Regions from separate parts of the Streptomyces sp. NPDC096324 genome, predicted to be linked through region 3. Evidence: riboswitches for the same ligand, from Rfam matches in the RefSeq annotation. Region 3 holds a riboswitch; each other region holds the start of a gene.
The links. A riboswitch is a leader RNA that binds a small molecule or an ion and turns the genes downstream of it on or off. The one in region 3 is predicted to bind cobalamin.
Positions count from the first base shown of each region.

Region 1 (7,003 bases), 220 kb from region 3:
TCGGTCACTGGGTACGGAACGAACGTGCTGGCGTTCTGGTCGATCCGCAGGGGCCGGCCGAGGGCGGTGCCGCGCGCTGGGGACAGTCGAGGCGTTCGCAGACGCGGCAGCCCATGCCGATGGGGGTGGCGGCGGAGGCGTTGGCGAGGTCGACCCCGTCGGAATAGCCGAGCCGATGGGCGTGGCGGATCTCGCAGCCGAGCCTGACGGCGAAGGTCCTCCCGGGCTCGCCCCACCCCCACGGCGGCGGGTGATGGCCCGAGCGATCCACAAGGACTCGACACGAGGTCGGTCCGCCACCTCTAGCTGTTCGTGGCACCAGCTCACCGCACGGGCCCCGGTCTGCGTTTGGAGCTGAAGCGGCTCGGGCATCGCGAGGGGTCACCATGCGGCGGGCTCGCACCACAGATACCAACGAGTGATCAAGCGAGCAGTGTTGACGATGATGGCGGTCGCGAGAGCGTCGGGCATCACCTCTGAATACAGGGATCAAGTCCCCGGACGACTCAAGGAGTCAGCCCGACACCCACGTGACCGTCATCGCGACCAACCTCTGCTGCCGGAACAGCCGGCGCGTACGTCTCGCAGGGATGTCGCTACCACCGGATTAGGGCTGTCACTACCGCCGGATCAGGACGGCTCCGACGCCGTGATCACACCAGCCGCTGCGTGATCATTTCAATGCTTCGGGTTCACCCTGCTCGAACGCGATGCGGCAGCGTTCCACCTGGTCGGCCACCTCCTCCATGAACCATTGCATGATCTCGTAGGGGATGGTGTGCCCGTCGGGGCTGTAGATGCGGACGGTCGGCTCCAGGTCAGGGTCCTCGTCGGGGACGAGCGCCGCGAGGAAGGGTGGCCCAGGCAGATGGGTCGTCTCAGCCCACGCGGCCGGCGCAGGCACGGCCTCGCTCAGCTCCACAGCCCAGGAGTCGTCGGGCAAGGCGTAGTGGAACTGGATGGCGAAGTGACGACCTGCGTGTTCTCTCAGCTCTGCCGGCATGCTGGAAGACTGCCACAGCACACGGTCACAGGCCCGGGAATACCGGCTAAGGCCCAGCGCCGGGAAGAAGCCCCGGGTTGCGGGACAGTTTCGAGCTACTCCGCGACGCCCGCAATGAACGTGCGGATTTCAGCGGTGAGGTTGCGCATGACCTCCCCCGCTGCGTGCACCGTGTTGGTCTCGAACTGCCGTTCCTCGGAGGGTGCTCGGTCACGGATGCCCCAGGTCGGTTGGATGTGGCCACCAGGGTGGTGTTCCGCTGAGAGGGTCAGGGCGTAGCAGGGAGTGCCAGGTGCGCACTCCTTCCCAGCCTCGGAAGTCTTCGGCAAGGGGACGCGTTTCCCACCGTCGCCGCGTCCCACGGACGCCGCTCCCGTGTCCCACCTCACCGTCCGAATGCCGGATGTGATCGGCCGCGCGGGTGGATTGCCCTAGGCTGGGCCGTGCAGCTGGTTCGCCCCGTCCGCCAGGCGGGATGCGTCGTAAGAGGGAACCCGGTGGGAATCCGGGACTGCCCCGCAGCGGTGAGCGGGAACGACCGCCGTCATACGCACTGGACCCGACGAACAGGGTCTGGGAAGCGACGGCCAGTAGGTGTCTCGTATCGCTCGTACGAAGTGTGTACGAGGAGACGTGCCCGTGAGTCCGAAGACCTGCCCGTTGCCCGCGCGCGAAAGGAATCGTGCGCGGACATCCCGGTGACCTCGTGGGCGGGTCGGCGTACATGTCGGACGGAAGATCGCGCTGCTCCGCGCGAGATCGGTTCCGCCCGGTTCGTCACCCCTTCGCGCTCGCGTCCCGTTGCCGGGATCCCAAGGAGATATCTCGCGAAGGAGATTTCCGTGACAGCGAAGTCCGCGACCGCGGCAGCACGGGCCACCGTGTACGGCTACCCCCGCCAGGGACCTGACCGGGAACTGAAGAAGGCGATCGAGGGCTACTGGAAGGGCCGCGTCACCGGCGACGCCCTCCACCGCACCGCCGCCGACCTTCGCGCCGCCAACTGGCGCCGGCTCACCGACGTGGGTATCGACGAGGTCCCGACCGGTGACTTCTCGTACTACGACCACGTCCTGGACACCACCGTCATGGTCGGCGCGATCCCCGCCCGCCACCGGGCCGCCCTGGAGGCGGACGACCTGGCGGGCTACTTCGCCATGGCCCGCGGCACGCAGGATGTCGCACCGCTGGAGATGACCAAGTGGTTCGACACCAACTACCACTACCTGGTGCCCGAGTTGGGGCCGGACACCGTCTTCACGGCCGACTCCACCAAGCAGGTCGCCGAGCTGAACGAGGCTCTCGCCCTCGGGCTCGGCGCCCGCCCGGTACTGGTCGGCCCGGTCACCTACCTGCTGCTCGCCAAGCCCGCCCCGGGCGTGCCCGCCGACTTCGAGCCGCTCACCCTGCTGAACCGGTTGCTGCCGGTGTACGCCGAGGTCCTCGCCGACCTGCGCGCGGCCGGAGCCGAGTGGATTCAGCTCGACGAGCCCGCCCTCGTCCAGGACCGCACCTCGGCCGAACTGGACGCCGCCGCGCACGCCTACCACGCTCTCGGTTCCCTGACCGACCGGCCGAAGCTCTTGGTCGCCTCCTACTTCGACCGGCTCGGCGACGCCCTGCCGGTACTGGCCAAGGCCCCCGTCGACGGACTCGCCCTCGACTTCACCGACGCCGGGGCCGCCAACCTCGAAGCCCTCGCGACCGCGGGCGGCCTGCCCGGCAAGCGGCTGGTCGCCGGCGTCGTCAACGGCCGCAACATCTGGATCAACGATCTGGCCAAGTCCCTCGCCACCCTCGGCACCCTGCTGGGTCTCGCCGACCGGGTCGACGTGTCGGCGTCCTGCTCCCTGCTCCACGTCCCGCTCGACACGACCGCCGAACGGGACATCGACCCGCAGCTCCTGCGCTGGCTCGCCTTCGCCCGGCAGAAGACCGTCGAGATCGTCGCCCTCGCCAAGGGACTCGGCCTCGGCACCGACGCGATCGCGGGTGAACTCGCCGCGAACCGAGCTGATTTGGCCTCGCGGGTGAACTCGCCGATCACGCACGACCCCGTCGTACGGGCCCGCACCGCAGCCGTCGCGGACGCCGACGGCCGCCGCCCCCAGCCCTACGCCGGGCGCGCGGCGGCCCAACGCGCCCATCTCGGCCTGCCTCTGCTGCCGACCACCACGATCGGCTCCTTCCCGCAGACCGGCGAACTGCGCACCGCCCGCGCCGACCTGCGCAAGGGACGTATCGACGCGGCCGGTTACGAGGAGCGCATCAAGGCGGAGATCCAGGAGGTCATCTCCTTCCAGGAGAAGGCCGGCCTGGACGTTCTCGTGCACGGCGAACCCGAACGCAACGACATGGTCCAGTACTTCGCCGAGCAGATGACGGGATACCTGGCCACACAGCATGGTTGGGTGCAGTCCTACGGCACGCGCTACGTCCGTCCACCGATCCTGGCCGGGGACATCTCCCGGCCCGAACCGATGACCGTGCGCTGGACGACGTACGCCCAGTCGCTCACCTCCCGGCCGGTGAAGGGCATGCTCACCGGCCCGGTCACCATGCTCGCCTGGTCCTTCGTCCGCGACGACCAGCCCCTCGGCGACACCGCCCGCCAAGTCGCCCTCGCTCTGCGGGACGAGGTCAACGACCTCGAGACGGCCGGGACTTCGGTCATCCAGGTCGACGAGCCGGCCCTCCGCGAGACCCTGCCGCTGCGAGGCGCCGACCGCCCGGCGTACCTGGCCTGGGCCACTGAGGCCTTCCGGCTCACCACGGGTGGCGTGCGGCCCGAGACGCAGATCCACACCCACATGTGCTACGCCGAGTTCGGCGACATCGTCCAGGCCATCGACGACCTCGACGCCGACGTCATCAGCCTCGAGGCCGCCCGCTCGCACATGCAGGTCGCCCGCGAACTCGCCGCGCACGGTTACCCGCGCGAGGCCGGGCCCGGGGTGTACGACATCCACTCCCCGCGGGTCCCGAGCACGGCGGAGGCCGCCGAACTGCTGCGCACCGGACTGAAGGCCATTCCCGCCGAGCGGCTGTGGGTCAACCCCGACTGCGGCCTGAAGACTCGCGGCTGGCCGGAGACCCGCGCCTCACTGGAGAACCTGGTCGCCGCCGCCCGCGAGGTCCGCGAGGAACTCTCCGGCCACTGACCGCAGGCCCTACAGCCGGTAGGCCCCTGGGGCCGGGGTACGGCGCACCCGCCGTCCCCCGGCCCCGGAGTGGCCCAGTTCTGCATACCTCTTGTTCTTGCAAGTAATATGCAACAAGCTTGCGGGGTCCTTACCGGCCGTCTGTGACGTGGAGCCGTGCCATGCCCCGCTTAGTCCCCAACGCCGGACCGCAGCGCGTCCTCGCGGTCTCGAACTTCGTCTATACCGTTGGCAGCGGCCTGTATCTGACCGCCGGGGTGCTGTACTTCACGGAGGCCGTTCATCTTCCGGCGGGTCAAGTGGGACTCGGACTCGGCACCGCCGGACTTGTCGCCCTCGCCCTGGGTGTCACGGTCGGTCATCTGGCCGACCGGTACGGAGCACGCGGCGTCTACGCCACCACCCTGGTGGTCCAGGCACTGGCCACGGCCGGCTTCGTGCTGGTGGACGGCTACTGGTCGTTCCTTCTCGCGGTCACCACGGCCGCCGGAGCCAAGGCGGCCGGGAAGGCCGCCCACAGTCCACTCATCAGGCACTTCGGAGGCGAGCGACCGCAGGAGTTCCGCGCCTATCTCCGCGCGGTGACCAATGTCGGCGTCTCCCTCGGTGCTGTGGGAGCGGGGCTGGTCGTCCAGGCCGGCACGCTCACCGCCTATCAGCTCATGGTCTTCGGCAACGCGATCGCCTTCGTGGTCTCCGCGGCGTTCCTCGTCGCGCTGCCGCCGGTCACGCCCCTGTCCAGCACCGGCGGCCCTCGCTGGATCGCCCTCAGAGACCACCCTTACCTGCTGCTCACCGCACTCGACGGGGTCATGGCCATCCAGTTCAAGGTGCTCACCGTGGCCATCCCTCTCTGGCTGGTCGGCGCCACCACGGCCCCGCACTGGCTCATCTCGGGCACCATGCTGACCGGCACCCTCATGGTCGTGGTGCTCCAGGTGCGGGCCAGCCGCACCGTGGACTCCCCCACAGCCGGCGGACACGCCTACCGCCGTGCGGGCGTTGCCTTTCTCGTCTCCTGTTCACTGATCTCCCTGTCCGCCGGCATACCCGGCTGGGCCGCCGCGACGGTGCTCCTCACCGCGGTGGTGATCCACACCGTCGGCGAACTGTGGCACTCCGCCGCCGCCTTCGAGGTGTCCTTCGCCCTCGCCCCGCCACACGCCACCGGCCAGTACCTGGGAGTGTTCGGTCTGGGCACCGGACTGGCCGAGGGCCTGGGGCCGGCGTTGCTCATTTCGCTGTGCATCACCTGGGGCCGCCCCGGCTGGTACGTCGTAGGAGCCCTGTTCGCCCTGACGGGTCTGGCAGCACCACCCGCCGTTCGCTGGGCAGTACGCCATCAGCATGCTGGGCAGACGCGCACCGACTCCACGCAAAAGGAGGCACAGGCGGCTTACGGCTCCTAGGGTCTGCCTCCCGGATTCGGCCATGGGATCGGAGCTCCCGGCCGTCGTGGACGGCCGGCTCAGTCGGCCGGTCTGACAGGCCGACCCCGCCCTCACATCCGGGATCTCAGGACGTCCACCTCACAGCCCGGCGCGAAGGGGTCGAAGCCGTGCTCGGTCAGCCAGCGAACGACCAGCAGGCTTCGCAACGACCACCACGCGTGGATCACGTCGAGGTCGACGTCGGTGCCGTAGCCGGCGATGACGTCGTCGAGGTGTTCCTCGTGTCCGAGCGTGAAGGTGGCGAGGTCGTACAAGGCATCACCGCGGCCCGCCTCCGACCAGTCGATGATGCCGGTGACCTCGTCGCCGTCGACGAAGACATGCGCGATCTGCAGGTCGCCGTGTGTGAACGCCGGGGTCCACGGCCGGAGCGCGGCCTCGGCGACCTGGCGGTTGCGGGTGACCAGGTCGGCGGGCAGGACACCGTTCGTCACGAGCGACTCGCACTCCTCGTCGAGTTCCGCCGTCAGCGCGACGATGCTCCGGCCCGCCCTGCCCGGCAGGGGCGGCAGCGGCGCGTCGTGCAGCTTCCGGATGGCGGCGCCCACCGCTGCCCACGCCGCCGGTGACCCGGTCGACGGCCCGCCGAGGCGCCCGAGCGTCGTCCCGGGGAGTGCCGCGATGGCGAGCACGGGCGGTTTGCGCCACAGGACCTGCGGGGTCGGGACCGGCGCGAGGGCCATCGCCTCGACCTCGACGTCGATGCGCGCCTGATCGGCGTCCACCTTCAGGAACACGTCGCCGACGCGCAGGGTCGCACGCTCGGAGTGGGCGACGACGACTTCGACCTCATCCATGGGCGACCAGTATCCCGGGGACGATCGCCGACGTCGCCGGGTTTGTCGCGTGCGATGACGCGGCGGACCGCGCCCCGCCCCCGCTACTCGGCGGCTTCGTGCGTGACATCGACCCCCGACCAGGTCAAGCCCACCCTTTTTGTCGGGAGTCCTGAGTGCGCCCGCACGCCCGTACGCCCCGGCCGAGCCGCCAGGGCATACGGGCATCAAGCGCCGGGTCTCCCGGTGCTGCCGGGTGATCGGGGCCGGTGGCTCAGGTCGGCAGTTTCCAGTTCTGGGCGGCCGAGCCGTTGCAGGTGTAGAGCTGGAGTTGGGTGCCGGTCGTCGTCGTGGCGTTGGGGTCGTCCAGGCACAGCTTGGACTGGGGGTTGACCAGGGAGCCGTTGGCGCCCGCGGTCCATTGCTGGGCGCCGGTGCCGTTGCACGTCCAGAGCTGGATCAGGGTGCCGTTGGTGGTCCCGCTGTGGTCGACGTCCAGACATTTGCCGAGACTCCGGACCGTTCCGTCTCCGGCGACGATCCAGTCCTGGGCGTAGGTGGAGTTGCAGGTCCAGATCTGGACGTGGTTGCCGTCGGTGGTGGAGGAACTCG
Region 1 covers NZ_JBIWFK010000006.1:403,980-410,982, reverse strand. Annotated here, with positions in the region: partial or broken gene ACIQ7M_RS18850 (short-chain fatty acyl-CoA regulator family protein) at 1-273, opposite strand, end outside; gene ACIQ7M_RS18845 (hypothetical protein) at 674-1,003, opposite strand; gene ACIQ7M_RS18840 (DUF6228 family protein) at 1,099-1,365, opposite strand; cobalamin riboswitch at 1,437-1,679, shown strand; gene metE (5-methyltetrahydropteroyltriglutamate--homocysteine S-methyltransferase) at 1,846-4,164, shown strand; gene ACIQ7M_RS18830 (MFS transporter) at 4,326-5,573, shown strand; gene ACIQ7M_RS18825 (phosphotransferase family protein) at 5,666-6,412, opposite strand; gene ACIQ7M_RS18820 (lectin) at 6,666-7,003, opposite strand, start outside.
Region 1: it holds a riboswitch for cobalamin, as region 3 does, so the genes downstream of both, metE (5-methyltetrahydropteroyltriglutamate--homocysteine S-methyltransferase) here and ACIQ7M_RS17940 (CbtB-domain containing protein) in region 3, are expected to answer to the same signal.

Region 2 (7,003 bases), on a different contig from region 3:
TTGGCGCAGCATGCCGCCCATGCCGCCGCCACCGCTCGGCTGCCCGCCGCCACCGCCGCCCGAGGGCCCGGAGAGCCGCGTCTCCATGGTCACGTTGGTGGTCTTGAACAGGAACTTTCCCGCCTCGCAGTACACGGTCTGGCCGAGGCCCAGGTTCACGACGGCCATCTGCATGGCATTGCCGACGATTTCTTGCTGAAGAGTCACGCCGTGAGAACGCGGGAGGCGGAGCGAAGAGTTCCGGATGAAGTGCGACGACCTGCGGGGCAAGCGTGAAGGGGCACCTGCGACCCCCGGCATCAAGGACGGTCCGGACCGCCCGGACCATCCGGACACCGAGATCGTGTCCGACCTAGAGGTACGACCTGACCACCACGACCGAGACGAGCTCGCCGGCGGCGGAGCGGCCGAACAACACCGACCACGTTCCGTCGCCGCCCGTGCAGAACAACACCAGGCCGCCGCCGTCGGCCCCGCCCACGCCCCGCCCCTCCGCCACCCTCAAGATCCACCGGCCACGACAGGCACGACCGGTGCCGTCGGAGGTGTGGGCGTCTGGGCAACGGTTCAGGGGCGCGGCGGCAGCCAGCCCTGCTGGACGGCTCGTACGCCGGCTTCGAAGCGGCTGCGGGCGTCGAGGCGTTCCATCAGTTCGGAGGCGATCCGGCGGGCCGTGCGGTGGGAGACCCCGAGCCGTTTGGCGATGGCCTCGTCGGTGTGGCCCTCGGCCAGGAGCCGAAGGGTGGTGGTCTGCTGGCCGGTGAGTCCGTTCGGGTCGGTGGGGACGGTCTCGCCGAGCGGCTGGGCGGATTCCCAGGTGGTCTCGAAGAGCGCGCACAGGGCGGTGAGGGTGCCCTGGCCGGTCAGCAGGACGGCGCCGGCGGCGGTGTCGTCGCTGCTGACCGAGATCATGGCGGTGAGCCGGTCCATGAGGATCATCCGGGTCGGCAGGGACGGCACCGTGCGGACCCGGCCGCCCAGCCGGGCCAGCCAGGTGGCGTGTTCGACGGTGGGTCGGTTGGTACGGACACTGTCGAGGTAGATCGTGCGCATGCGCACCCCGCGACCGAGCAGGTCCTCGTTGAGCGGCCGGGACGCGGCCATGTTCTCCGCGGTCTGCGGTCCTCCCGGGGCGAAGGCGAGGAACTCCTCGCGCACCTCGCGGGTGAGTACGGCCAGCCGGTCGCGTATCTGGTCGAGGCCGACGAGTTGCTCCACCCCGGGATGGCTGGTGGCCGGGCGGAGCTCGGCGTACTCGGAGATGAGCTGGGCCGCGGCGGCCCGGGAGGATTCGAGGCGCTGCTGCTGGGCCGCCAACTGGGCCTGCTGGCGGCCCATGAGGATCTCCATGCCGATGTCGGGGGAGACGGCCCGGAGCCGGCCCGCGTCCCCCGCTGCGGGGCGCACCAGCGCCAACTCGCTCAACGTGTCAAGGGCGTCGCGCACCTCTTCCCCGGGCAGCCCCACGGCATCGGCGAGGGCCGCGACACCGGCGGCCGGACTTCTGAGCATGGCGCGATACACCGTCTCCGCGGCGGCATCGAGTCCAAGCGCGGTCAGCATCAGGTTCCCCCCAGATTCCACAGACCCTCCCCTGTCCCACGATGATCTTCGCAGAGGACCGGGGATCGTCACAGGGGGGAGGACCAAAGCGGCCATGGACTCAACTGGCCACCGCACGGGCCGACTTGTTGGCGTATCCCGTTGAGATTCTGGATTGCATGTACCTGGTCCACACATATCTGGAACTGCCGTCCGGCGACGAACTGCCGCAGAACATCAGGACTCTGGTGCGATCGGCGATCGTCCCCCGCGACGGTGTCGAGCACGTCGCCGTGCATGCCGTCTCTTCCTGCGAACTCACGCTCGGCTTCTACCTGTTGGCCGATGCGCTGGAGGAGGCGGAGGAACGAGCGGTACGGGCCACCCGTCGACTGCTGCGCGCCGTACCGCAGTTGGCAGCGGCGCGGCCGACCGGCGCCGGAGTGCCGCTGATGCCTCTGGCCTTCGAACCGCAGACGGTGGACTGAAGCGGCCCCCGTGGACGCATCGGTCCAAGGCCGCTTCCGTCCATCCGTGAACCCTTTCCTCTGGCCTGAGCCGCGACGAACCTATGAGTCACCGGCCGAGCAGAGCGCCACCGCGGGGCGCGACGGCAGGCCGGACACCGCATCTCGTCCCGGAAGGAACGGAAACAGCCATGCTTCGTACCCGCATCGCCAAGGCCGCCGCGGTCTCCTCCCTCGTCGTCGCCGCGGCTCTCGCCGCCCCGGTGGTCACGCACCGGTCCACGGCGGACGCGGTTCCGGCCTCCTCCGTTCTCGCCTCCGACGCCGGCTGGCAGGTCGCTCCGACGGACGCCGGCTGGCAGGTCGCTCCGACGGACGCCGGCTGGCAGGTCGCTCCGGCCGACGCCGGCTGGCAGTAGGCCGCCCGCCGCGTCCCACAGCCACGCGCAGCGGCCGCGTCCCGTCGACCTGAAAGGGCGGCGCCCCCTCGACCCGAGGAGGCGCCGCCCTTTTCGGCGTGGGCCGGAGCACGGCCAGGACGGACATCCCCAAGGGCGTGGGGCGTACGGACGCCCGAAGGCCCCGCCGGGGATCGGCGGGGCCTTCGAGGCGTCGGGTGGGGCGTCAGGCGATCTTCTTGTAGCGCAGGGCGACGTAGTCCGAGGCCGGGTGGCCGCTGATGTCACCGCTGTTGATGTTCGCGGTCGAGTAGTTCATGTCCGTCGCCGGGCTGCTCTCGGAGTAGTAGTAGAAGGTGCCCGTGTCCTGGTTCTTCCAGCCCGCGAAGATGACGGCGTGCTCGGAGTAGTCGTTCAGCGCGTCACCGGGCAGGAGGTCGGCCTTGCTGATCTGCGTGCTCGCGCTGGGAAGCGTCTCGGTCGTCAGGGAGTTGGTGAGGTGCCAGGCCATGGAGACGAAGCCGGAGCAGTCGGTGCGGTAGGAGTGGTCGCCATCGACGTCCACGGCGGAGGCGCCCTGGTCGTACTGGACGTTGCGGGAGTACCAGTTCTTGGCCCGGTCCATGACCTCGCTGCGGTAGATGGTGCCGCCCTGGACGGACTTCGGCGGCGCCGACGGCACGTAGGCGCAGTTGTTCGCGTAGGCCGACAGCAGGCTCTGGGTCCAGCCGGAGGCGTCCACCGGGTCGTCCGAGTGGTAGGTGACGTCGCTGCCGTCGCCGTCGGTCGGGTCGGCGTCGGAGTACCAGTACATGCCGCCGTTGGTGCGGCCGTAGTAGAGGCCGCCACCCGGCGAGGAGAGCGAGTCGACCGCCGACCAGCCGCTCGCCTTGAGGACCGAGAGGTCCCAGTCGTTCACTCCGTTGATCTTGTAGCTGAGCAGCCGGCCGTCCGCGGTCGAGGCGACGATGCGGTCGTCGCCGGCCGCGGCGAGCGTCTTGAGGACGAAGCCGGTGTCGATCACGACGTGCTGGCCTATGTGGGCCGAGCCCGCGGGCTTGGGCTGCGAGACGACGTACTGGTGGAGCTGGCCGTCGACGGTTCCGTAGAGGTGTCCGGCTCCGTCGTAGACCATCTTGTCGAAGGTCCAGCCGCCGTCCCAGATCTTGACGACTCCCGCGACCCCGAGGGAGGTGTTGTTCGTCTGGATGTCGACCCGGTAGAGGTCGCCGGTGGTGGACGTGACCAGGACCGTGTTGAAGTTGAGCGTCGCCATCGCCTTGGGCGTGAAGCCGAGGTTCGGGCCGATGAGCGTCTTGACGCGGTTGCCCGTGTCCGGCGCGATCTGCGTGTACGTCAGCCGTCCGTCCGCCAGCGTGCCGTACACCGACACGTCACCGGAGCACGAGGCGACGGCGTGCGCGGCGCCGGCGGTGGTCGCGACCATGCCGAGGGACATCGCGCCGACGGCGGCGACTGCTGCGGTGGTACGGCGGACGGCGTGGCTGAACTTCATGATCTCTCCTGCGGTGTGAAGTCGAACGGGCGAAGGCACGTCACCGACCGCCCGGCTGCCCTGCAGGTGCAGCCGTGGAGGTCGTCCCGGGCGGATCTCCCGGTGGCAAGAACTACTTTCGCCGCAGGTCACGAGGGGTGGAAGAGAGATCGGCTGGACGCAAACGTCCTTGGCCTGTTACGTCCTGACAGGGCATCGGAAAGCCCCGGGACGTCACGCTCGGTGCCCCGGGGCCGGTCGTTCCACGTGAGGTGCGCGGGCTTCAGGAATCCGCCGGGCGCCTCGGTGGGGTGAAGGTGTACAGATCGAGGATGTCCGGCGGCGGAGCCAGTCCGGGACCGCCGGCGCGCACCCAGGCCACGATGTCCTCGGTCGCGTCGGGGTCGTTGACGAGTCCGAGCCAGACGGGCCGTGCGCCGGCGGCCCGGCCCGCGGCGGACGGCTGTACGACGATGACGTTGGCCTGGTCGCACACGTCGAGGCACTCGGAGACGCGCACCGGTACCGCCGCGCGCAGCCGCGCGGTCTGTGCGGCGTGATCCACTCCGGTCACCTTGGGACTGCCGCAGCAGCAGTCCCGGCACACGACGACCCGGCACGGAACGGGTCCGCCCACCACGGGCTCCCCCGGTGTCTCTTCCGAAGGTGTCTCGGGCACGGCACACCACTCCCCTCCCGGGGAGATCCGCCCCGGTGTCGCTCGAGGAGGCGACCGCGTGAGTCTCCTGGCTCCCGGATCCTTGAACGCTCCGCCTCCCCGCCCCGGTCGGGGCGGTGGCCTGCCGCAGCGCAGTCACCGGTCACAGTGGCGGGACCGCGCCGGATTCACACCGGCTTCCTCGTTCCGCCGTCGCCCTATGTCGTCGATCATCATGTCATCCACCGATGTCGGTGTCCGTTGGCCGCCAGCGCCACACGGCTCGAACGGCTGGGATGGGTCCATGACTTCTCAGCGAGACATGAACGGCAAGGTGGCCCTCGTGACCGGCGGGAGCCGGGGCATCGGGGCCGCGACGGCGCTGCGGCTGGCCCGCGAGGGCGCGGACGTGGCCGTCACCTATGTGAGCGGCAAGGAGGCCGCGGAGGACGTCGTACGGGGTGTCGAGGCGCTCGGGCGCAGGGGACTCGCCCTGAGGGCGGACGCCTCCGACGCGGCGGAGGCCGGCACGGTGGCGGACAGGGTCGTCGCGGAGTTCGGGCGGCTCGACGTCCTCGTCAACAACGCGGGGGTGGGGGTGCTGGGTCCGCTCGCATCCCTGACCCTGGCGGACGTGGACCGGGTGCTCGACGTGAATGTCCGGGGGGTCTTCCTGGCTTCCCGGTCGGCCGCGCCGCACCTCGGGGACGGCGGGCGGATCGTCACGATCGGCAGTTGCATGACCCAGCGCGTCCCCGGTCCGGGAGGGACGCTCTACGCGATGAGCAAGTCCGCGCTGATCGGCCTGACCAAGGCACTGGCGCGGGAACTCGGCGACCGCGGGATCACCGCCAACATCGTCCATCCCGGCCCCGTCGACACGGACATGAACCCGGCGAACGGCCCCTACGCGGCGGGTCAGAGCGCGATGACCGCCGTGGGCCGCTTCGGCGCCGCCGAAGAGGTCGCGTCGATCGTCGCGTATCTGGCGGGCGGCGAGGCGGCCTACGTCACGGGGGCGGAGTTCGCGGTGGACGGCGGACACGCGGCGTGAGGACCGGAGCGCGGGTGCGGGCGCCCTTGCGGGCGGGGCAGCCCATGCCGGGGAGATCCCCTGCCGGGGGACCAGCTCCGTACAAAGGGCAGCCCCTGTCGGGGGGACCCCCGGCCGTGGGAGCGAGTCCGGCCGAGGGGCAGCCAACGCCGAGGGGCAGCGCATGCCGAGGGGCCCGTGCGGGGGGGGCGGCCTCTGCCGGGGCAGCGCACGCGATGAGCCCCCTGGCGGGGCCCCTTGCCTAGGGTGCGGGCCAGTGACCGCAGCGCGGGGGCCCTCTCCGGGACGGCCCCCGCGTAGGCCCCGGTGACGGTTCGCCCGGCTGCGGAACTGGGCGGCTCAGCCGCCCAGTTCCTGGTGGCGTGCCGCCAGGCGGGACGCCCCCTCCTCCGTCAGGGAGCCGAAGAGGCGCAGGCGGGAGATGCCGCCGTCCGGGAAGATGTCCACGCGCGCGTGCGTGGCGACGGCGGGTGCGGCGAGGGTGAAGCGGTGATTGGTGTCGGGCTGGAGCCGGGTGCGGGGCAGGATCTCCGTCCACTCCCCCTCCCCCGCGTCTCCGTCGCGCACCGACACCGAGGCCCATCCGGCGCTGTTGCCCTTCAGGTACGCCGTGTCGATCTCGACGGCGCGGATCTCGGACCGGGCGACGAGCCGGTAGCGGATCCAGTCGTTGCCGTCGTCGCGTCGCCTGCGGGTCTCCCAGCCGTCGTCCATCTTGCGTGAACGGCCGGGCTGGATGGTGTTGGTGGCCGGTGAGTAGAAGAGGTCGGAGGCGTCCTCGACCTGTCCGCCGTTCTCCAGGGCGACCACGTCGAAGGTGCCGAGGGCGGACAGCCAGCGCGGGTCGGGCACGACCTCGCCGTACACCCGCAGTCGCGCGATGCCCCCGTCGGGATGCTGGTTGACCCGCAGGTGGGTGAAGCGCTGCTCGACGGAGACGGCGAATCCGTTGGCGGCGTGACCGCCGACCGGTGTGCGTGGTACCAGGGTCGTCCACTTCACCTCGTCCGCCAGGAGTTCCTCGGGTGAGGGCGAACCGGGCACCGAGGCGCCCTCGACCGACACCGCCTGCGGATAGTTGCCGCGGAAGTGGGCGGTGTCGACGACGATCCCGCGGATCACACCGGGGGCGCCGAGCCGCACCAGGGCCCAGTCGTGGTCCTCGGCGGCCGGCCACGGGTGCTCGGCGGAGGCACCGCGGCGCCGCCGGGTCTCCCAGCCGTCCATGACCTTGCCCTTGTGACCGAAGTGCTCGGGGTCGAACTCGGCGGGCCCGGCCACGAGAAGGTTCTCGCGCTGGGCGAAGAACTCGTCGTTGGCGGCGACCACACCCGCGCCGAGCTGCCGGTCCGCCAGGTTGGCGTACCGGGTGAAGGGGAAGTCGGCGGT
Region 2 covers NZ_JBIWFK010000001.1:231,637-238,639, reverse strand. Annotated here, with positions in the region: gene ACIQ7M_RS01000 (AIM24 family protein) at 1-207, opposite strand, end outside; gene ACIQ7M_RS00995 (hypothetical protein) at 353-481, opposite strand; gene ACIQ7M_RS00990 (LuxR C-terminal-related transcriptional regulator) at 568-1,563, opposite strand; gene ACIQ7M_RS00985 (hypothetical protein) at 1,722-2,030, shown strand; gene ACIQ7M_RS00980 (hypothetical protein) at 2,201-2,428, shown strand; gene ACIQ7M_RS00975 (tachylectin-related carbohydrate-binding protein) at 2,634-3,923, opposite strand; gene ACIQ7M_RS00970 ((2Fe-2S) ferredoxin domain-containing protein) at 4,186-4,542, opposite strand; cobalamin riboswitch at 4,642-4,767, opposite strand; gene ACIQ7M_RS00965 (3-oxoacyl-ACP reductase family protein) at 4,865-5,614, shown strand; gene alc (allantoicase) at 5,954-7,003, opposite strand, start outside.
Region 2: it holds a riboswitch for cobalamin, as region 3 does, so the genes downstream of both, ACIQ7M_RS00970 ((2Fe-2S) ferredoxin domain-containing protein) here and ACIQ7M_RS17940 (CbtB-domain containing protein) in region 3, are expected to answer to the same signal.

Region 3 (7,003 bases):
AGCGGATGCCGCGCTACAACTCCATCTCCATCTCCGGGTACCACATCCAGGAGGCGGGCGCGACGGCCGACCTGGAGCTGGCGTACACCCTCGCGGACGGTGTGGAGTACATCCGGGCGGGCCGCGAGGCGGGCCTGGACGTGGACGCGTTCGCGCCGCGGCTCTCGTTCTTCTGGGCGATCGGCATGAACTTCTTCATGGAGATCGCCAAGATGCGGGCGGCGCGCCTGCTGTGGGCCAAGATGGTCCGGCAGTTCGACCCGAAGAACGCCAAGTCCCTCTCCCTGCGCACCCATTCACAGACGTCCGGCTGGTCGCTGACCGCTCAGGACGTGTTCAACAACGTGACGCGTACGTGCGTGGAGGCCATGGCGGCCACCCAGGGCCACACCCAGTCGCTGCACACCAACGCGCTGGACGAGGCACTCGCCCTGCCCACCGACTTCTCCGCTCGGATCGCCCGCAACACCCAGCTCCTGATCCAGCAGGAGTCCGGTACGACCCGGGCCATCGACCCGTGGGGCGGCAGCGCCTACGTGGAGAAGCTGACGTACGACCTCGCCCGCCGGGCCTGGCAGCACATCGAGGAGGTCGAGGCGGCGGGCGGCATGGCACAGGCCATCGACGCCGGCATCCCGAAGCTCCGGATCGAGGAGGCGGCGGCCCGCACCCAGGCCCGCATCGACTCCGGCCGCCAGCCGGTCATCGGCGTGAACAAGTACCGCGTGGAGACCGACGAGCAGATCGACGTCCTCAAGGTCGACAACTCCTCCGTCCGCACGCAGCAGATCGAGAAGCTGCGCCGGCTGCGCGCCGAGCGCGACGACCGGGAGGTCCAGGGCGCGCTCGAGGATCTGACACGGGCGGCGGCCGGCGAGGGCAACCTGCTGGAGCTGGCGGTGCGCGCGGCCCGCGCGAAGGCCACAGTCGGTGAGATCTCCGACGCCCTGGAGAAGGTGTACGGGCGGCACGCGGGCCAGATCCGTACGATCTCCGGGGTGTACCGCAACGAGGCAGGGGAGTCCCCGTCCGTGGACCGTACCCGCACGCTGGTGGACGCGTTCGAGGAGGCCGAGGGCCGGCGCCCGCGCATCCTGGTCGCCAAGATGGGCCAGGACGGTCACGACCGCGGCCAGAAGGTGATCGCGACCGCTTTCGCCGACCTGGGCTTCGACGTCGACGTCGGCCCGCTGTTCCAGACGCCGGGTGAGGTCGCCCGTCAGGCGGTGGAGGCGGACGTGCACATCGTGGGCGTCTCGTCGCTGGCCGCCGGGCACCTCACCCTCGTACCGGCGCTGCGCGAGGAACTCGCGGCGGAGGGCCGGGAGGACATCATGATCGTGGTCGGCGGGGTCATCCCGCCGCAGGACGTGCCGACGCTGCTGGAGATGGGCGCCGCTGCGGTCTTCCCGCCCGGGACGGTGATCCCGGACGCGGCGTACGACCTCGTCCAGCGGCTCTCTGCCGACCTCGGGCACGACCTGTGATCCCACTCGACACCTATGTCAAGGGTGTGCTCGACGGGAAGCGGGCGCTGGTCGCCCGCGCCATCACGCTCGTCGAGTCCACCCGGCCCCAGCACCGGGCGCTGGCACAGGAGTTGCTGACCGAGCTGCTCCCGTACAGCGGGAAGGCCCGGCGGATCGGCGTCAGCGGGGTGCCGGGCGTGGGCAAGTCGACGTTCATCGACGCATTCGGCACGATGCTGACCTCGCTCGGGTTCCGGGTAGCGGTGCTCGCCGTCGACCCGTCCTCCACCCGTACGGGCGGCTCGATCCTCGGTGACAAGACGCGTATGGAGCGTCTGGCCGTGGACCCGGCCGCGTTCATCCGCCCCTCCCCCACCGCCGGCACGCTCGGCGGGGTGGCGAAGGCGACCCGCGAGTCGATCGTGGTGATGGAGGCGGCCGGCTACGACGTGGTGCTGGTGGAGACCGTCGGCGTCGGCCAGTCCGAGACGGCGGTCGCGAACATGGTCGACTCCTTCCTGCTGCTGACGCTGGCGCGTACCGGGGACCAGTTGCAGGGCATCAAGAAGGGTGTCCTGGAGCTGGCCGACGTGATCGCCGTCAACAAGGCGGACGGCCCGCACGAGCGTGACGCGCAGTCGGCAGCGCGTGAACTGGCGGGCGCGCTGCGGCTGATGCACGGCAAGGACGCCGCCTGGACGCCGCCGGTGCTGAGTTGCAGCGCCCGTGAGTCGGCGGGTCTGGACACGCTCTGGGACCGTCTGGAGCAGCACCGGGTGCTGCTCGACTCGACCGGCCGTCTCGCCGAGAAGCGCCGTGACCAGCAGGTGGACTGGACCTGGACGATGGTCCGGGACGAGCTGCTCGGCCGTCTGCACGCCGATCGGGCCGTACGGGCCGTCGCCCCCGACCTCGAACGGCAGGTCCGCGAGGGCGGGTTGACGGCGACGCTCGCGGCGGAGCGGATTCTGAAGGTCTTCGGCGGCGAGGGCCGCTGACGCGAACGGCGGTGGCGGGGCAGGTCGGAGCCCGGCCACCGCTCGGACCCACAACACGACAGGCCCCCGGAGAGATCCGGGGGCCTGTCGTGTGTGTGCCGGTGGTTCAGTTCGCGGCGGGAACGGATCGGCCCGAAGGAGCTGTCGCGGGCCTGGGGTTGAGCATGCGCTCGGCCAACTCGCCGAAGACCAGGCCGAATCCGGCCCACAGGACGGTCTGGATGGCGAGGGCGGAGAGCCTGAACCGCCAGAGCAGGGTGGCCGGGAAGTCCTTGGGCACCTCGTTGATGACGGGCAGGAACTCGTAGGCGAGTCCGATCACGACGGCGAAGGCGGCCACCGCGACCACGGTGGCGTACCAGGTGCCGAGGCTGGGCGCGAGGCGCTTGCCGAGGATGGTGGCTCCCACCGCGAGAAGCACGCTGAGGACCATCATCAGGAAGTACAGGGTGGTCCGCTTGCCGATGGTGTCGGGGTCGCCGACCGACGGCGGGTTGGCCGGGTACTTCAGGAACGGCACGACGTACACGGCCAGGAGCGCGGTCCCGGACAGCAGGAGCGCGGTCGCGCGCGGGCCGAAGCGGCCCACTCGGCCGAGGGCGAAGCAGTAGGCGAGCGCGGCGATTCCGCCGAAGGAGACGCCGTAGACCAGGACGCCGGTGGCGAGGCCCGCGGTGGACTGGAGGCTGCGGGAGACGAGTTCGACCTCGTGCCCGTGTGCGTGGGAGTGGGCCTCCTCGAAGCCGATCGCGCTGTCGACGCTCGGTTCACCGAGCAAGTAGGCGACGACCAGGGCCAGTACACCGGCCGCGAGGCCGGCGAGCATGCCGCGTACGAGGAGGTTTCTTACCGTTGCGGAGTTCATGATGAGCGCTCTCCCTCGCGTCAGTGGCAGGGGAAGCCGAGCAGGTGGCGGGCGTCGTGCACCCACTCGTGGACGTCCTCGCCGGAGACGACGGAGGTGGCGCCCTGTTCGGCGCCGACGAAGTACAGCAGGACCAGCATCAGGATGCCGAAGAAGGCCGCCCAGGGGACGATCGCACCGATCGGCAGCTTGGCGGGGAGAGCGGGGGTGGTGGCTGTCGGCGGAGCGACGGTCTGCGCCATGGCAGGACCTCCTCGGGAGTTCGCGTCCCATCTCGGTGGTGCACAGGATGACGCCTACGGGTCTGACTCACGAGGCCCAGCGTGGCTGGGACGTCTCGTTCACAGTGGCGCGACCGTGCCGGATTTCCGCCGGCTTCCGTCTTGACGTCATCGATATCGGACCGACCGTACCGCGTGGCGCGTTTCTGGCCAAGACCGCGCCGACCGGGGTGATCTTCCTCTCGTCCCAGGTGACGCGCCGGTCCTCAGTGCCGCCCCGGGTCCGTTCAGGTGCCGGACTCGCCGTCGGACAGGCCGAGTTCGCGTTCGCCCAGGGGTGTGAAGAAGCGCTCGACGTCGGCGTCGGTGACCTCGGCGAGTGTGGCCGGGGACCAGCGCGGCTCGCCGTCCTTGTCGATGATCTGGGCCCGGACGCCTTCCACCAGGTCGGGTGCGGACAGGGCGGCGCAGGAGACGCGGTACTCCTGGTCGAGCACCCGCTCCAGCGATCCGAGCCGCCGGGCCCGGCGCAGGGAGGCCAGCGTGACCTTCAGGGCGGTGGGCGAGTTGCCGAGCAGGATCTCCGCCGTCTCCTTGGCGGCCGGGTCGTCGGCCGCGAGGAGCCGCCGGATGATCTCCTCGACGGTGTCGGCGCCGTAGCAGGCGTCGATCCACTCGCGCCGCTCGGCGAGTTCGGCCGGCGGGGCGGGCCGCGCGTGAGTGGCCAGGGCCTCGGCCACGGACCCTTCCGCGAGGTCGGACAGGAACCGTCGGAGCGAGGAGGACGGCAGACAGTGGTCGGCGAGGCCGCACAGCAGCGCGTCCCCGGCGCCGATCGAGGCGCCTGTCAGGGCGAGATGGGTGCCGAGTTCGCCCGGGGCGAGGGCGAGCAGACGGGTGCCGCCGACGTCGGGGACGAAACCGATGCCGGTCTCGGGCATGGCGACGCGTGAGCGCTCGGTGACGATCCGGACGCTGCCGTGCGCCGAGACACCGACTCCGCCGCCCATCACGATGCCGTCCATCACCGCCACGTACGGCTTGGGGTAGCGGGCGATACGGGCGTTGAGGTGGTATTCGTCGCGCCAGAACGCGGCCGACGCGGTGCCGTCCCCGTCGCGCGCGTCGTCGTGGACGACCCGGATGTCGCCGCCCGCGCACAGGCCGCGTTCCCCGGCGCCGGTGATGACGACGGTCTCGACGGCGGGGTCGTGTTCCCAGGCGGTGAGCGCCCGGTCGATCCGGCGCACCATCGCGTGGTTCAGGGCGTTCAGCGCCCTGGGCCGGTTGAGGACGATGTGGCCGGCCCGTCCTTCGGTGCGCAGCAGGACGGATTCCTCCGCTCCGGGCATCGGGGTGCCGTTCATCCGGACACCCCGCTCGGGCGGCGGGTCACGATGGCGCACATGATCTCGGTGGTTCCTTCCACGCTCCGGCCGGCCCGCGGGTCACGACGGCCTCCGCGCCACCGTACCCACCGCAACCACCTGTGATCGAACGACCGCGCGCCCAGCCCTCTCCGGCCTCGCCCAGCATCGGCGGGCCGGGCAGGCCGGCCGCGCACCTGCCCGTGCGAGGGTGCTCCCATGACTGATGCCGATGGAGCGACGCACAGGAAGGGCAGGGCTGTGGCCGACGGCAAGAGACGCGTCTTCCTCGACAACGACGAAACCGGATCCGGGTGGATGTTCGTCGTGGTGGCCGCACCGACTGGCGTCATCTACCGGACTCAAGGCGGAGGTTACGGCTGTATTCCCTACGAGCAGGAGGGCTATCTGCTGCCCTTCTACGTCCCCGGTGCGGACGCCGGCTTGAGCGATCTGTTCGTCGGTGAGCTCAAGGGCTGCGGATCAAGACAGTTCAACTGGCCGCAGAATCTGCTCGACCGGCTACGCCGGGAGGTCGCCGACCTGTGCATCTGGGGGTCGGCCAACCAGGAGGACGTACTGCCCACTCCGCTGGTTCTCGACGAGTCCCGACTTGCGGAGGCCGACGAAGCCTGGATTCCCGTTCTGACTCCGGACGGGCAGGGGTTTCTCGTCTGGCAGAACTCCGACTGACGTTCGCCCAGGACCGACCTGACCGGATGGGTGACACCGATCGCCGGAGGCTCGGCCGGACCACCGTGTCGTTTGCCGACACGGCTCTCGGCCTACGTCATGGCGCTCCGGACGCCGATGGCGACGAGGACCGCTGACGTGGCCTTGGCGGCGGTTCGCTTGAAGCGGGGTTTGTGCAGGGCCTGTGAGGCACGCAGGACGAGGAGGGTCCAGGCGGCGAGCCAGAGTGTGATCAGCAGCGCGTGGGCGGTGGCCAAGGTGAGGATCTGGCCGCCGAAGGGCTGGTCGGGTGCGATGAACTGGGGGACCAGGGTCAAGTAGATGGCCGCCGCCTTCGGGTTGAGGACGTTGGCGAGCAATGCCTGGGCGTAGACCGAGCCCGACTCCTTCGGTAGAGGTTGGCGGTGAGGGACGGGTGCCGCGTTCGGTGTGGCGGAACGCCATGTCCAGATGCCCAGGCCGATGAGGTAGACGGCACCGATGAGCTTGACGCCGGAGAAGGCCAGGCTGGAGTGCATGACCAGGGCCGACAGGCCGGCAATGGCGAGGGTGGCATGGATGTACAGGCCGGTGACCGTGCCGAGGATGACGGGAAGAGCCCGACGGGCGCCACTGCCGGTGACATGCCGGATCAGCAGGGCCAGGCTGGCTCCGGGGGTGGCGATCAGGGGAAGGAGCGCCACCAGGAACCCGGCGACGGCGTAGGGATGGACCACGATGCCTCCGGACCGTGCGGGCGGGGATCAGAGCACGACGCGGTAGTGGGTGGTCAGGCGCCGGTCGTCGGACAGGATGTGGAACGCGAGACCGGGCGGCTGGTCGAGGTCCGCGGCCTTGTCGCCCTCCCACGGCATGCGCAGGGTCCAGGTGACGGCCGGTCCGACGATCAACGGACGGGCGGCGGGCACGATTCACCACGACGGACACGGCGGCGTCGCCGACGATCTCGCCACGGTCCAGGGAACGACGCACTGGATCCAAGAGCAGGGGGACCTGCCGGCCGGCCACATTCCGGCCGGAGAACTCGCGGCGGACGAAGACCTCAGGCTCGCGATCATCGAGCTTCGGCAGGCAGTCCGGGCCCTGTTCGCCCGAGTGGTCGCCCCCGCACCCCCCAGCCCGGCGGACGCCCATCGCCTGATGACCGCCGACCAGGCGATGGCCCACCTCAACACGGCCGCCGCGCGGGAACCGGTCGCTCCACAGATCGACTGGCCCCTCGAAGGAGTCCCTACCACCCGCCTGCTGTCCGCGGAAAGCGATCCGCACGTTCGGCTTGTCGCGGCCCTGGCCCGAGCCGCCATCGACTTTCTCAGCGGCCCGCAGCGCACGCAGTTGCGGTCCTGCACCGCGCCCCGCTGCGTGCGCTACTTCGTCAAGAGCCACGGGC
Region 3 covers NZ_JBIWFK010000006.1:179,013-186,015, reverse strand. Annotated here, with positions in the region: gene scpA (methylmalonyl-CoA mutase) at 1-1,487, shown strand, start outside; gene meaB (methylmalonyl Co-A mutase-associated GTPase MeaB) at 1,484-2,467, shown strand; gene ACIQ7M_RS17945 (CbtA family protein) at 2,574-3,332, opposite strand; gene ACIQ7M_RS17940 (CbtB-domain containing protein) at 3,353-3,574, opposite strand; cobalamin riboswitch at 3,615-3,759, opposite strand; gene ACIQ7M_RS17935 (enoyl-CoA hydratase/isomerase family protein) at 3,841-4,905, opposite strand; gene ACIQ7M_RS17930 (DUF6210 family protein) at 5,140-5,613, shown strand; gene ACIQ7M_RS17925 (LysE family translocator) at 5,706-6,329, opposite strand; partial or broken gene ACIQ7M_RS17920 (phosphodiesterase) at 6,357-6,515, opposite strand; gene ACIQ7M_RS17915 (ABATE domain-containing protein) at 6,466-7,003, shown strand, end outside.

Region 4 (7,003 bases), on a different contig from region 3:
TTCGACGCGTCAAGGGGAGCGAAGGCGCCCTTGACCATGTAGCCGAGCATCTCGGTGTTGCCCATCTCGACCACGTCCGGCGCCTTGTCGGTGGCGAGGACCGCGTCGAGCTTGGTGTTCTTGTCCGGCCAGCCGTAGTACTCGTGCTTGATCTTGATGCCGGGGTGCTTCGCCTCGATCGCCGCGTCCGCCTGCTTGACCAGCTCGGGCCAGTTGTTCTGCGCGTCGACCGTGAGCCAGACCGTCAGCTCCTTGGCGTCCGCGCCCTTGTCCGACCCCCCGGACTTGTCGTCGTTGCCACACGCCGCGACGGAGAACATCATGCCCGCGATACCGATCGCGGCTATCAGCTTGCGCTTCACGCCACCCTCCTCAGGGATGCCACAAACCCCCCTGCTCCCCGCGGTGACAAACGCCGTGTACCGCCCGTGGGGCCGGGACTGGACCAATGGTGTAGACCAGTACCGGGAGCTTGGCCTAGACCTAGGGGGGTGTCAAGGGTGTGTAAGCCCGTCCAGTCGGCCGTTATGGGACCTACATATGCAAGGACCTTTAAGTAGCCAAGCGGCACAAATTACGGACCCGTTCGCGGCCTGCGAAGGAACCGTTTCCGGCCTGTCCGCGCCGAGTTCGACGGCACCGTCTGCCCGCGATGGACTAGACCAACAGGTACGCCGAGGGTATATAGAGGGGATCACGGAGCGTGCGGGGAACACCCGCACGACGAGCCGTGCCACGATGTGAGCCGTGGCCGACGACATGGCGGTCGCTTCGGCATCCGGAGCCGGGAAGGCAGAGCATGAGCACCGACGTCAGCAGTGCGGAGAACGAGGGTGGGGCACCCATCCGTACCGCGCGCGTGCCCAAGTACTACCGCCTGAAGAAGCACCTGCTCGACATGACGGAGACGCTGCCGCCCGGTACGCCGGTACCGCCGGAGCGCACCCTCGCCGCCGAGTTCGACACCTCGCGCACCACGGTGCGGCAGGCCCTTCAGGAGCTGGTCGTCGAAGGGCGCCTCGAACGCATCCAGGGCAAGGGCACCTTCGTCGCCAAGCCGAAGGTCTCCCAGGCGCTCCAACTGACCTCGTACACCGAGGACATGCGCGCCCAGGGTCTCGAACCGACCTCGCAGCTCCTGGACATCGGCTACATCACCGCGGACGACGCCCTCGCCGGTCTGCTCGACATCTCCGCCGGCGGCCGGGTGCTGCGCATCGAGCGGCTGCGCCTCGCGAGCGGCGAGCCCATGGCCATCGAGACGACCCACCTCTCCGCCAAGCGTTTCCCCGCCCTGCGCAGGTCGCTGGTCAAGTACACCTCTCTCTACACCGCCCTGGCCGAGGTGTACGACGTCCACCTCGCCGAGGCCGAGGAGACCATCGAGACCTCGCTGGCCACCCCGCGCGAGGCCGGACTGCTCGGCACCGACGTGGGCCTGCCCATGCTGATGCTCTCCCGCCACTCCCTCGACCGGCAGGGCGAGCCGGTGGAATGGGTGCGCTCGGTGTACCGGGGCGACCGGTACAAGTTCGTCGCCCGCCTCAAGCGCCCGCAGGACTGAGCGGCACCGGGCACTCCACGGGCACGGGGCACGTCCCCGTGCCCGACACCAACCCTCCACACCGGCCGCCGTGCTGCGGTGTTCCCTAAAGCCGGACCGTCCCCTAGATTGCCTGCGCGTTACCCAGGTGATCGACGAGGGGACGGAGTCGCACGATGTCAGACCTACCCGAAGTGAAACCACCAGTGGTGACACCGGTACGCGTGGTGATCGCCCTCTGTCTGCTCGCGCCCTTCGTGGCGATGCTGTGGGTCGGCTCCTACACGAAGACCGACCCGGCGTTCATCGGTGTCCCGTTCTTCTACTGGTACCAACTGCTGTGGGTACCCCTCTCCACCCTGCTGACGGTGATCGCCTACCAGTTGTGGCGGCGTGACCAGCGGGCCCGCACCTCCGCGAAGGGGGGTGCGGGAGCGTGAACGACGGTGTGAACGGCGTCGCTCTCGGCGTCTTCATCTTCTTCTTCCTGGCCGTCACGGTCATGGGCTTCCTGGCCGCCCGCTGGCGCAGGGCCGCCGACGAGCACACCCTCGACGAATGGGGCCTGGGCGGACGGTCCTTCGGCACCTGGGTGACCTGGTTCCTGCTCGGCGGCGACCTCTACACGGCGTACACCTTCGTCGCCGTGCCGGCGGCGATCTACGCGGCGGGCGCGGCCGGCTTCTTCGCGGTGCCGTACACGATCCTGGTCTATCCGCTGATCTTCACCTTCCTGCCCCGCCTGTGGTCGGTCTCCCACCGGCACGGCTATGTGACGACCTCGGACTTCGTGCGCGGCCGCTTCGGCTCCAAGGGCCTGTCCCTCGCCGTGGCCGTCACGGGCATCCTCGCCACCATGCCGTACATCGCGCTCCAACTCGTCGGCATCCAGGCCGTCCTGGACGTGATGGGCGTGGGCGGCGGCGACAGCACCAACTGGTTCGTCAAGGACCTGCCGCTGCTCATCGCCTTCGGCGTGCTGGCCGCGTACACCTACTCCTCGGGGCTCCGGGCCCCCGCGCTGATCGCGTTCGTGAAGGACACCCTGATCTACATCGTGATCGCGGTGGCCATCATCTACATCCCGATCAAGCTGGGCGGCTTCGACGAGATCTTCAAGGCGGCGGGCGCCAAGTACACGGCCGCGGGCGCCGGCGGGATCGTCCCCGCCGAGGCGGGCCAGTGGACGTACGCCACCCTCGCGCTCGGCTCGGCGCTGGCGCTGTTCATGTACCCGCACTCGGTCACCGCGACGCTGTCCGGCCGCAGCCGGGAGGTGATCCGCCGCAACACGACGATCCTGCCGCTGTACTCGCTGATGCTGGGCCTGCTCGCCCTGCTCGGGTTCATGGCGATCGCGGCGGGCGTGAAGGTCACCAACGGCCAGCTCGCCATCCCCCAGCTCTTCGAGAACATGTTCCCCGACTGGTTCGCGGGCGTCGCCTTCGCCGCCATCGGCATCGGCGCGCTCGTCCCGGCGGCCATCATGTCGATCGCGGCCGCGAATCTCTTCACCCGCAACATCTACAAGGACTTCATCAACCCGGCCGCGACCCCACGGCAGGAGACCCGGGTCTCGAAGCTGGTCTCGCTGCTGGTGAAGGTGGGCGCGCTGGTCTTCGTCCTGACCATGGACAAGACCGTCGCCATCAACTTCCAGTTGCTGGGCGGCATCTGGATCCTCCAGACGTTCCCCTCGCTGGTGGGCGGTCTCTTCACCCGCTGGTTCCACCGCTGGGCGCTGTTGGGCGGCTGGGCGGTCGGCATGCTGTACGGCACGATCGCCGCCTACGGGGTGGCCTCCCCGACGCAGAAGCACTTCGGCGGCAGCTCGAAGGAGATCCCCGGCATCGGGGAGATCGGCTACATCGGTCTGACGGCGTTCGTCCTGAACGTGGCCGTGACCGTCGTCCTGACCTTCGTCCTCAGGGCGCTCAAGGCCCCGGAGGGCGTGGACGAGACCTCGCCCGGTGACTACACGGCCGACGCGGGCGACACGGGCGTCGAGACGGAACTCCCGCCGGCGACGGCGGACGCGAGCCACTAGGAGACGCCGGGACCGGTCCCGGCCCACAGGCCCGGACCTGTGGGTCACGCAGGCCCGCGGGCCGGCTCTCGCGACAGCCACAGAACGACGGGCCGCCGGAGGAAAACCGGCGGCCCGTCGCCGTGCCGGTCGGGCACACTCGCCCGCATGGACATCGTCATCCGGCCGGCACGGCCCGAGGAGTACCCCGTCATCGGCGAGATCGCGGCCCGTGCCTACCTCGGGGACGGGCTGCTCGACTTCGGGGAGAGCGACGCGTACCTCGGAAGGCTGCGGGACGTCGCGGGGCGCGCGGCCGTCGCCGAGGTGCTCGTCGCCGCCGAGGGGGACCGGGTGCTCGGCACTGTGACCTTCGCGGCGGACGGCGGCCCCATGGCCGACTCGGCGCGCGACGGTGAGGCCGAGATCCGGATGCTCGCGGTCGCGCGGGAGGCGCGTGGCCGGGGCGCCGGTGAGGCCCTCGTGCGCGCCTGCGTCGCACGGGCACGGGCCCTGGAGGGCTGCGCGCGCCTCGTGCTGTCCACCCAGCGCACCATGCACAGCGCCCACCGCCTCTACGAGCGCGTCGGCTTCACCCGCACCCCGGACCGCGACTGGAACCCCCTTCCGGAGCTCGACGACATCCGGCTGCTCACTTACGAGTTGACGTTCCGGCACGCTCCGTAGCGCTCTCGGACACCGAGCGGACACAACATGTGGGGGCAGTCCCGAGGCCCGGCACAAGATGTATGCTCATGGTCGCTGTCGCCGCAGGGGAATCCGGTGCGAATCCGGAACTGTCCCGCAACGGTGTACTTGTGCGTGTTCGCGTCTGCGTGTGCCCGTACTCGCGTCAGTCCGAGGACCTGCCGACAGCGCGCCCCGGCCGTCCGGCCCGGGTGCCGACGACGTCCGGGCCTCGCGGAATGGGCCGGTGGACGCGGTGCGCTGCTGCCCGAAAGCGCTCCCGTGTGCCCCTGCCCGCCCGCAAGGCCCCGTGCCGAGCGAGGAGAGCCCACGTGACCATCGCGCCAGCCGATCCGGCTTCAGTGACCGCGCCGCAGGCCCCGGTGGAGACCGACGGTCCCGGGACCGCGCTGCTGCGGACCCTGACGGATCTGACCGCCGACCTCCCCGACGCCGACCCCGGCCGGGTCGCCGGGGCGGCGCTGCGCGGCCGGTCCGCCCGCGCCGACGAGGCCGAGCTGCGCGAACTGGCCACCGAGGCGGCCGCGGGTCTCATCTCCGAGGACCCCGCCTACTCGCGGCTGGCCGCCCGTCTGCTCGCGATCACCATCGCCGCGGAGGCCGCCTCCCAGGGCGTCACCACCTTCTCCGAGTCGGTCGCCGTCGGCCACCGCGAAGGCCTGATCGCCGACCGTACGGCCGCGTTCGTGGAGCTGCACACGGACCGTCTCGACACGCTGATCGACGCCGAGGGCGACGACCGCTTCGGCTACTTCGGACTGCGCACGCTGCACTCCCGCTATCTGCTGCGGCACCCGATCACCCGCAAGGTCGTAGAGACGCCCCAGCACTTCATGCTGCGGGTGGCCTCCGGTCTCGCGGAGGACGACACCGCCCGTTCGGTGGACGAGGTCGCGGCTCTCTACCGGCTCATGAGCCGTCTCGACTACCTGCCCTCCTCCCCCACGCTCTTCAACTCCGGTACGCGGCACCCCCAGATGTCGTCCTGCTACCTCCTCGACTCCCCGCTGGACGAGCTGGACTCCATCTACGACCGCTACCACCAGGTGGCTCGCCTGTCGAAGCACGCGGGCGGCATCGGCCTGTCGTACTCCCGCATCCGCAGCCGCGGTTCGCTGATCCGCGGCACCAACGGGCACTCCAACGGCATCGTCCCGTTCCTGAAGACGCTCGACGCCTCGGTGGCCGCGGTGAACCAGGGCGGCCGGCGCAAGGGTGCGGCGGCGGTCTACCTGGAGACCTGGCACTCCGACATCGAGGAGTTCCTTGAGCTGCGCGACAACACCGGTGAGGACGCCCGGCGTACGCACAACCTGAACCTCGCGCACTGGATCCCGGACGAGTTCATGCGCCGGGTGAACGAGGACGGCGTCTGGTCGCTGTTCTCCCCGGCCGACGTGCCGGAACTGGTCGACCTGTGGGGCGACGCGTTCGACGCGGCCTACCGCAAGGCCGAGGAGGCGGGCCTCGCCCGGAAGACCATCCAGGCCCGCGATCTGTACGGCCGCATGATGCGCACCCTCGCGCAGACCGGCAACGGCTGGATGACCTTCAAGGACGCCGCCAACCGCACCGCCAACCAGACGGCGGAGCCGGGTCACACCGTCCACTCCTCGAACCTGTGCACCGAGATCCTGGAGGTCACGGACGACGGGGAGACGGCGGTCTGCAACCTGGGTTCGGTCAACCTGGGCGCGTTCGTGACCGGCGGGGACATCGACTGGGAGCGGCTCGATCAGACCGTGCGCACCGCGGTGACCTTCCTCGACCGCGTGGTGGACATCAACTTCTACCCGACCGAGCAGGCGGGCCGCTCCAACGCCAAATGGCGTCCGGTCGGCCTCGGCGCGATGGGCCTTCAGGACGTCTTCTTCAAGCTGCGGATCCCGTTCGACTCGCCCGAGGCCCGCGCCCTGTCGACCCGGATCGCCGAGCGGATCATGCTCGCCTCGTACGAGGCCTCCGCGGACCTGGCCGAGCGCAACGGACCGCTCCCCGCCTGGGAGAAGACCCGTACCGCCCGTGGCGTCCTGCACCCGGACCACTTCGACGTCGAGCTGAACTGGCCGGAGCGCTGGGCGGCCCTGCGCGAGCGGATCGCCTCGGTCGGCATGCGCAACTCGCTGCTGCTGGCCATCGCGCCGACCGCCACCATCGCCTCGATCGCGGGCGTGTACGAGTGCATCGAGCCGCAGGTGTCGAACCTGTTCAAGCGCGAGACGCTCTCCGGCGAGTTCCTCCAGGTCAACTCGTACCTGGTGGCCGAGCTGAAGGCGCTCGGCGTGTGGGACGCGCAGACCCGTGAGGCGCTGCGCGAGTCCAGCGGCTCGGTGCAGGGCTTCACCTGGGTCCCGCAGGACGTCCGCGACCTGTACCGCACGGCGTGGGAGATCCCGCAGCGCGGCCTGATCGACATGGCCGCCGCCCGCACCCCGTTCCTGGACCAGGCCCAGTCGCTGAACCTGTTCCTGGAGACGCCGACCATCGGCAAGCTCTCCTCGATGTACTCCTACGCCTGGAAGGCGGGCCTGAAGACGACGTACTACCTGCGTTCGCGCCCGGCGACGCGCATCGCCCGCGCGGCCCAGGCGCAGGCGCGACCCGAGACCGTCATCCCCGTCCAGCAGGCCGCCGACCCCGACGCCGTCGCCTGCTCCCTTGAGAACCCCGAGTCCTGCGAGGCCTGCCAGTAATGAGCTCCACCGAGAAGGCTGCATCCGAGAAAA
Region 4 covers NZ_JBIWFK010000005.1:590,745-597,747, reverse strand. Annotated here, with positions in the region: gene ACIQ7M_RS16750 (extracellular solute-binding protein) at 1-362, opposite strand, end outside; gene ACIQ7M_RS16745 (GntR family transcriptional regulator) at 800-1,564, shown strand; gene ACIQ7M_RS16740 (DUF3311 domain-containing protein) at 1,720-1,983, shown strand; gene mctP (monocarboxylate uptake permease MctP) at 1,980-3,590, shown strand; gene ACIQ7M_RS16730 (GNAT family N-acetyltransferase) at 3,738-4,256, shown strand; cobalamin riboswitch at 4,309-4,458, shown strand; gene ACIQ7M_RS16725 (ribonucleoside-diphosphate reductase subunit alpha) at 4,589-6,970, shown strand; gene ACIQ7M_RS16720 (ribonucleotide-diphosphate reductase subunit beta) at 6,970-7,003, shown strand, end outside.
Region 4: it holds a riboswitch for cobalamin, as region 3 does, so the genes downstream of both, ACIQ7M_RS16725 (ribonucleoside-diphosphate reductase subunit alpha) here and ACIQ7M_RS17940 (CbtB-domain containing protein) in region 3, are expected to answer to the same signal.